DNA from 2 places in the Streptomyces sp. NPDC048416 genome. Region 1 is predicted to be linked to the other one. Evidence: riboswitches for the same ligand, from Rfam matches in the RefSeq annotation. Region 1 holds a riboswitch; the other holds the start of a gene.
What was found. Region 1 has a riboswitch for S-adenosylmethionine ahead of ACGFW5_RS18600 (aminotransferase class V-fold PLP-dependent enzyme). Riboswitches for the same ligand answer to the same signal wherever they lie in the genome.
Positions count from the first base shown of each region.

Region 2: it holds a riboswitch for S-adenosylmethionine, as region 1 does, so the genes downstream of both, thrC (threonine synthase) here and ACGFW5_RS18600 (aminotransferase class V-fold PLP-dependent enzyme) in region 1, are expected to answer to the same signal.

Region 1 covers NZ_JBICXU010000013.1:45,985-50,190, forward strand. Annotated here, with positions in the region: gene ACGFW5_RS18600 (aminotransferase class V-fold PLP-dependent enzyme) at 257-1,690, opposite strand; SAM riboswitch class IV at 1,939-2,056, opposite strand; gene trpD (anthranilate phosphoribosyltransferase) at 2,157-3,221, opposite strand; gene ACGFW5_RS18610 (cytochrome bc complex cytochrome b subunit) at 3,414-4,206, opposite strand, start outside.
Region 2 covers NZ_JBICXU010000021.1:76,301-80,506, reverse strand. Annotated here, with positions in the region: gene ACGFW5_RS24200 (MoaD/ThiS family protein) at 1-176, opposite strand, end outside; gene thrC (threonine synthase) at 474-1,820, opposite strand; SAM riboswitch class I at 1,837-1,999, opposite strand; gene ACGFW5_RS24190 (glucosyl-3-phosphoglycerate synthase) at 2,133-3,080, shown strand; gene ACGFW5_RS24185 (trehalose-6-phosphate synthase) at 3,167-4,206, shown strand, end outside.

The sequences.
Region 1 (4,206 bases):
CGCAATGACGCAGTCCCGCGCCTCTGTAGGACACCCCGAGCTGCGCGATGCCGGACAGCATGGGCATCTTCAGCCTGTCCGGCGATTGAGGACGAGCGCCGTTCAGGCGCGGCGGGGTCTGGGGCAGAGCCCCAGGGCAGTGGGGGAGGACGAGGGCCGGCCAGGCGCGGGCGGGGTCTGGGGCGGAGCCCCAGGGCAGTGGGGGACGCCGTACAGGCGCGGCGGGGTCTGGGGCGGAGCCGCAGGGCGGTGGGGCTCAGCGGGGCTGGGCCGCCGGGACGCAGCGGCCGGACTCCGTGCGGTACTGCCACTTCGCGCCCTCGGCCACGAGCCCCCGCACCGCCCCCACAAAACGCTCCACGTGCTCGTCCGGCGTGCCCGCCCCGAAGCTGACCCGGATCGCGTTCAGCGAGCGCTCACCCGGCTCGGCCTCCGGCGCCCCGCACTCCCCCGGGTCCTGCGGGTCGCTGCCGAGCAGCGTGCGTACCAGCGGGTGGGCGCAGAAGAGCCCGTCGCGCACCCCGATCCCGTACTCCGCGGAGAGCGCCGCCGCGAAGTGCGAGCTGTTCCAGCCCTCGACGACGAACGAGATGACGCCGACCCGGGGCGCGTCGTCCCCGAACAACGACAGGACCCGCACCGCGGGGACCTCGGCAAGCCCCGCGCGGACCTTCGCGATCAGGTGCCGCTCCCGCTCGACGAGCGCGTCGAAGCCCGCCTCGGTGAGCGCCTTGCAGGCGGAGGCGATGGCGTAGACACCGATGACGTTGGGCGAGCCGGCCTCGTGGCGCGCGGCCGTCGTGTGCCACTCGACGTCCACGCCGCCGTCGGCGCGCCGGGCGACCTTCTTGGAGGCGCCGCCGCCGGCCAGGTACGGAGCGGACGCCTGGAGCCAGTCCGCGCGGCCCGCCAGCACGCCCGAGCCGAACGGCGCGTACAGCTTGTGCCCGGAGAAGGCGACCCAGTCGACGTCCAACTCCCTTACGGAGACGGGGTGGTGGGGCGCGAGCTGGGCGGCGTCGAGCACGATGCGAGCGCCGTGGGCGTGCGCCGCGGCGGCGAGTTCGCGTACCGGCCACAGCTCTCCGGTGACGTTGGACGCGCCGGTGACGCAGACCAGCGCGGGCCCGTAGGGGTCACGGTCGGCGAGCGCGCGCTCCAGTGTCTCGACGGCCTGCCGCGGGGTGCGGGGCGCGTCCAGGTACGTGACGTGGGCGTCCTGCCAGGGCAGCAGCGAGGCGTGGTGCTCGGTCTCGAAGACGAAGACCTGGCAGCCGGCGGGGAGTGCCTGGGCGAGCAGGTTCAGCGAGTCGGTGGTGGAGCGGGTGAAGACGACCTGGTCACCGGGGCGGCAGTCGAGGAATTCCGCGACCGTGACGCGGCTGCTCTCGAACAGGTCGGTGGAGAGCTGCGAGAGGTAGCCGGCTCCGCGGTGCACGCTGGCGTAGTAGGGGGCGTACGCGGCGACGTCGTCCCAGACCCGCTGGAGGGCGGGCGCGCTCGCCGCGTAGTCGAGGGCGGCGTACGTCACCTCGCCGCCGGTGACCAGCGGCACGGTGACATCGCGGCCGAGCACCGGCAGCGGCGCCGCACAGCAGGGCTCGGCGGTTTCGACGACAGCGGCCTCGACGACGGCGGACTCGATGACGGTGGGGGCGGCGACGGCGGGGGCGGCGGGGCGTGCGGACATGGCGGTATCTCCCAGCAGGGCAAGGCGAGTCGGCTTCGGACCCCGGGTACGGCAGCGCGGCCCCGTCCCGAAGGGGAGGGCTCAACTGCGGTGCTGTGCACGGGGGTTGTCCTCAGACACGCGGCACTCAGGCGGCTGCGCGGAGGAGGGTGAAGAAGGGGCGGTACGCCCTATCGCATTCGCTTGCTCACGAGACTGCTCCCTTGAGGACCAGGACCCCAGGGCTGTGACATCACGCGATGTCCAGGGGTCCGCGCTTGCCGTGGGCCTTGCTGCCCACGACCTGGTCTTCACCCGGGGCACCCCGCCACGGACGGAGGGTTGCCGGACAGCGAGCCGGGGCCTAAATCGCTGTCACTCATGACCTTGAACAGCATCCTGCCACACGTCGCCGCGTGCGCAAGGCGCAGTCCGCGATCCGGACTGCGCCTCACGTCACATCAGGGTCCGGCCGATGGCGTACGGCTCACGCGTTGCTCGCCGCGACCCAGCGCTCCAGGGTCCGCCCGGCCGCCCCGGAGTCGATGGCCTCGGCGGCCCGGGTCATCGCGGCGCCGAGCTGTTCGGCGAGCGGGCCGCCGCCGGGTCCCAGGGCGACCAGCGCGGCCGCCGAGTTGAGCAGCACCGCGTCGCGCACCGGCCCCCGCTCCCCGGCGAGGAGCCGGCGGACGATCTCCGCGTTCTCCGAGGGGTCGCCGCCGCGCAGGGCCTGGATGGGCACGATCTGGATGCCGACGTCGCGCGGGTCGAAGGCCTCCTCGCGCACGGCGCCGTCACGCACCACCCAGACCCGCGAGGTGGCGGTGGTGGTGAGCTCGTCCAGGCCGTCGTCGCCGCGGAAGACCAGCGCGGACGAACCGCGCTCGGCGAGCACGCCCGCCACGATGGGAGCCATCCTCACATCGGCGACCCCGGTCGCCTGGGCGCGTACCTTCGCCGGATTGGTGAGCGGGCCCAGCACGTTGAAGGTGGTGCGGATGCCCAGCTCCTTGCGGGCGGCGGCCACGTACCGCAGGGCGGGGTGGAACGTCACCGCGAAGCACATGGTGATCCCGGCCTCCTCGGCCACCTCCACCACCCGCTTCGGCGACAGTTTCAGATTGACGCCGAGTTTTTCCAGGACGTCGGATGCGCCGCTGGCGGAGGACGCGGCGCGGTTGCCGTGCTTGACGACCTTGGCGCCGGTCCCGGCCACCACGATGGCCGACATGGTGGAGATGTTGACGGTCTTGGCGCCGTCGCCGCCGGTGCCGACGATGTCGACGCTGGGCCCCGGCACCTCGATCAGGTGGGCGTGCTCGTACATGGTGCGCACCAGACCGGTGATCTCGGCGATCGTCTCGCCCTTGGCGCGCAGGGCGACCATGAAGCCCGCGATCTGGGCGTTGGTCGCCTCGCCGCTCATGATCTGGTCCATCGCCCAGGCCGTCGCGTCCTCGCTCTGGTCGGCGCCGCTCAGCAGTGAGTCCAGGACACCCGGCCAGGAGTAGGCCGCCACGGTGTCGCCTCCGGTGGGGGTAACAGCGCTCATGCTCGCTCCTGGTGGTCACAAGGGACGGGGGTGGTCACAAAGGACGGGATACCGCCCGTCAGCCTATCGACAGGCGCCGGGCGGTCCGCGCCCGTGCCCGCAGTGCGGACGCCGTGAAAAGACTCCGGCCCGGCCCCCGTGAAGGGGCCGGGCCGGAGCCTCGGTTGTGGCGACCGTCAGGTCAAGCGGGGATCAGTGGTGGCCGTGGCCGCTCGTGATCTCCTTGTACTCCTCGGCCGTCGGCTTGGGGATCTGGTTGCCCTCGCCGTAGTAGCCCTTGCTGAGCTTGGCGCGCAGCTTCTGCGTCCGGGAGACCTTGCGGACGACACCGTTCTCGTCGACCGTCGGGCCGATCTCGGCCGGCTTGTACTGCTCGTGCGCGGTGAGCTTGTAGCGCGCAGCGGCGTCCAGCGGCTCGTGGATCTCGACGAACTCACCGTGCGGCAGCCGCTTGATGATGCCGGACTCGCGTCCGTGCAGCACCTTCTCGGCGTCGCGCCGCTGCAGACCCAGGCAGACCCGCTTGGTGGCGATGAACGCCAGGACCGGAGCGACGAAGAACGCGATCCGCACGAACCAGGTGATGACGTTGATCGAGAGGTGGAAGTGGGTCGCCCAGAGGTCGTTTCCACCACCGATCAGCAGCACCATGTACCAGGTGATCCACGCGACACCGAACGCGGTACGGGTCGGCGCGTTGCGCGGCCGTTCCGCCATGTGGTGCTCGCGCTTGTCGCCGGTGACCCAGGACTCGATGAACGGGTACACCGCGATGGCCGCCAGGACCAGCGGGAAGACCAGCAGCGGGATGAACACGCCCAGGACGAGCGTGTGGCCCCACAGGTTGATCTCCCAGCCCGGCATCACACGGATGAGGCCTTCGGGGAAGCCCATGTACCAGTCGGGCTGGGCGCCGGTGGAGACCTGGTCCGGCCGGTAGGGGCCGATCGCCCAGATCGGGTTGATCGAGGCGATCGCGGCGATG
Region 2 (4,206 bases), on a different contig from region 1:
ACGTTGACGAAGCGGCGCAGCTTGCCCTGGTCGTCCAGGACGCGTGCGGCGATCCCCGTGTGGTTCTTCTCCAGGTCGGCGATGACCTCGGCGAGGGTCGCGCCGTCGGCCGTGACCTCGGCCTTGCCGCCGGTGTAGGTGCGGAGGATCGTGGGGATGCGGACGTTCACGCTCATGGTTCGGTACTCCTAGTCGATCGTTCAGCAGTGGTCCGGGCGGCGCGCCAGGCGTCGGGGCTCCGGCGCGTCGTCGGCAAGACGGGTCAGCGGCCGGTCGGCGGGCGGTCGGTGGCCGGTCGGCGGTCACCCGCATCGTCACCGACAGCGGCCCGGCAGGCCGGTACCCGCGCCGTCAAGCGGCACGGGCGCAGCGAGCCGGACCCGCGCCGAGCCGGACCCGGGCCGCCCGGCCGCCAGTCGGCAGAGGCTCAGCGGGCCAGGCCCGCCTCAGCCTCGCCGTCGTCCGGCAAGGACTCAGTGGGCCAGGCCCGCGTCGCGGAAGGCGTCCAGGCTCGGGCGGATGGTTGCCGTCGCCTGGGACGTGGCGGCCACCGCGTCCAGGGTTTTCAGTCCGTCACCGGTGTTGAGCACGACCGTGGTGAGCGACGGGTCGAGGAGGCCGGCCTCGATGAGCTTGCGGGTGACGCCGACGGTCACGCCGCCCGCGGTCTCCGCAAAGATGCCCTCGGTGCGGGCGAGCAGCTTGATGGCGTCGACGATCTGCTCGTCGTTGACGTCCTCCACCGCACCGCCGGTTCGGCGCGCGATGTCCAGGACGTACGGGCCGTCCGCCGGGTTGCCGATGGCGAGCGACTTGGCGATGGTGTCCGGCTTCTGCGGGCGTACGACGTCGTGCCCGGCCTTGAAGGCCGTCGACACCGGGGAGCAGCCCTCGGCCTGGGCGCCGAAGATCTTGTACGGCTTGTCCTCGACCAGGCCGAGCTTGATGAGCTCCTGAAGGCCCTTGTCGATCTTGGTGAGTTGCGAGCCCGAGGCGATCGGGATGACCAGCTGGTCGGGCAGCTGCCAGCCGAGCTGCTCGCAGATCTCGTACGCCAGCGTCTTGGAACCCTCGCCGTAGTACGGACGCAGGTTGACGTTGACGAAGCCCCAGCCCTCGCCCAGCGGGTCGCCGATGAGCTCGGAGCAGAAGCGGTTCACGTCGTCGTAGTTGCCCTCGATGCCGACGAGCTCGCCGCCGTACACCGCGGCCATGACGACCTTGCCCTGCTCCAGGTCGTGCGGGATGAACACACAGGAGCGGAAGCCGGCCCGCGCGGCGGCGGCGCCGACCGCGCCGGCGAGGTTTCCGGTGGAGGAGCAGGAGAGCGTGGTGAAGCCGAAGGCGCGGGCGGCCTCAAGGGCCTGGGCGACGACGCGGTCCTTGAAGGAGTGCGTCGGGTTGCCGGAATCGTCCTTGACGAACAGCTTGCCGGGCTCGACGCCCAGTTCGCGCGCCAGGTTCTCGGCCTTGACGAGCTTGGTGAAGCCGGGGTTCAGGTTCGGCTTGTCGGCCACGTCGGCGGGGACGGGCAGCAGCGGCGCGTAACGCCAGATGTTCTCGGGACCGGCCTCGATCTGCTTGCGCAGCGCCTCGGGGTCGCCGAGCGGCAGGTCATAAGCCACTTCGAGCGGTCCGAAACACAGTTCACAGGCGAAGATCGGGCCAAGTTCGAAACGCTGGCCGCACTCGCGGCAGGAAAGCGCGGACGCCGGACCGAGATCGACCGGGGTGCCGGAAGCAGTACCGGAAGAGGTCGTGGAAGGGGTGCCGGAAGTGGTCTCGGCGGTGGTGCGGCTTTCGGCAGTCTGTGCAGACATGGAGGGAGGCCCTTTCTCCTCATCTTCCTCAGGGCGAACTTCGCCATGAGACGGATTTGGCACCTTCCCTAGCCGGTGGCCTCGTGTCTTGATCGACGTGCGTACGTGATCGACGAGAACCGACTGGAGGGTTGCCGGGGCTTCAACGGGCCGTTTCCCTCTGCCCCTCTGGATGAGCGGTATTCGATTGTCGGCGTGGGGACCCCCGGCATGCGACGGTCCCTCGCGTTGTTCAAGACTGTAACCGAAGCCCTGGACGCTTGAGATAGTCGTCCGAACCGCGAGATGGATCACACAAGGAGGCCGACGACCGTGCTGGAAGAGGTGGAACGCTGGCTGAGCAGGCGTTCCTGGTCCGCGGCCGAGCGGCCGCTGGAGCGGATGCTGGCCGCGAAACACCGTACGGGAACGACCGTCAGCGTGGTGCTGCCCGCGCTCGACGAGGAGGCCACGGTCGGCGAGATCGTGGCCACGGTCCGGCGGGAGCTGATGACCGCTTCCGTGCCGCTCGTCGACGAACTGGTGGTCGTCGACTCCGGCTCCACCGACCGTACGGCCGAGGTCGCGGCCGCCGCCGGGGCCCGGGTCGTGCACCGCGACGCGATCCTGCCTGCGCTGCCCGCGCTGCCCGGCAAGGGCGAGGTGCTGTGGCGCTCGCTCCTTGTGACCAGCGGCGACGTGGTGTGTTTTGTCGACGCCGACCTCAAGGACTTCGACGCGACGTTCGTCTCCGGCATCGTGGGGCCGCTCCTGACCGACCCGGACGTGGACTTCGTCAAGGCGATGTACGACCGTCCGCTCGGCACGGCCGCGGGCCAGGGCGGCCGGGTCACCGAGCTGGTGGCGCGCCCGCTGCTCAACCTCCACTGGCCCCAACTGGCCGGAATCGTCCAGCCGTTGGGCGGGGAGTACGCCGCCAGGCGCGCCCTGCTCGAACGGCTTCCCTTCCCCGTCGGATACGGGGTCGAGCTCGCGCTCCTCGTCGACGCGCTGCACACGGTGGGGCTCGACGCGCTGGCCCAGGTCGACGTGGGCGTACGCAAGCACCGCCACCAGGACGGCCAGGCGCTCGGCCGGATGGCCGCCGCGATCTACCGCACCGCCCAGCTGCGGCTGTCCCGCGGCCACCTCGTACGCCCCGAGCTGACCCAGTTCGAACGCGGCGAGCACGGCTTCGTGCCGCGCACGTACGCGGTGGACACCGAGGAGCGGCCCCCGATGCGGGAGATCGAGGAGTACCAGGTGCACCGGGCGGCGTAACCGGTCCAGAGGGGTGGCTCGATCCCGTCCATGGGGTCGGGCGTACGGGTGTTTGAGGTATTGCGGGGCGGGCTAGGTTCCGCATCATGGTCACCGCGCACACATCCCCCCGGGCTCAGGTCCTCGTCGCGTCCAACCGCGGCCCCGTCTCGTACGTCCTCAACGAGGACGGCTCGCTCGAATCCAGGCGGGGCGGCGGCGGCCTCGTCTCCGGGCTCAGCGCGATCGGCTCCGACGTGGACTCGGTGTGGGTGTGCGCGGCGCTCGGCGAGGGCGACCGCGAGGCGGTGCGGCGGGGCGTGGGCGAGCAGGGCGTCCGGATGCTGGACATCGAGGCGGACGTATTCGCCGACGCGTACAACGGCATCGCGAACTCGGTGCTGTGGTTCGTCCAGCACATGCTGTACCAGACGCCGCTCGAACCGGTCTTCGACGCGGAGTTCCGGCGGCAGTGGGCGTCCTACGAGGCGTACAACCGGGCCTTCGCCGAGGCGCTGGCGGCGGAGGCGGCGGACGGGGCGCGCGTCCTGGTGCAGGACTACCACCTGGCGCTGGTCCCCGGCATGCTCCGTGAGCTCCGCCCCGACCTGCGCATCGGGCACTTCTCGCACACGCCGTGGGCGCCTGCGGACTACTTCCGGATGCTCCCGGACGACATCGCGCGCCAGTTGCTGCGCGGGATGCTCGGGGCGGACCGGCTCGGGTTCCTCACCTGGCGGTGGGCATCGGCGTTCGCGGACGCGGTGGTGCTCATACTGGAGGGCGAGGCGGACCTGATCACCCCGCACGGCGACGGCCGGCGCCGTTTCCGGCACGGGACGAGCGGCGGGCCCACCCGGACGACGGACATCGCGGTGCACCCGCTGGGCGCGGACGGCGACTTCCTGCGGGAGCGCGCGCACCAGGGCGACGTCGAGGAGCGGATGGTCGCGCTGCGCGAGCAGATCGGGGCGGGCCGCAAGGCGATCGTGCGGGTCGACCGCACCGAGCTGTCCAAGAACATCGTGCGCGGCCTGCACGCCTACCGGCACCTGCTGGACACGCGCCCCGAGTGGCGCGAGCGGGTCGTGCACGTCGCCTTCGCCTACCCCTCGCGGCAGGACCTGGCGGTGTACCGGGACTACAC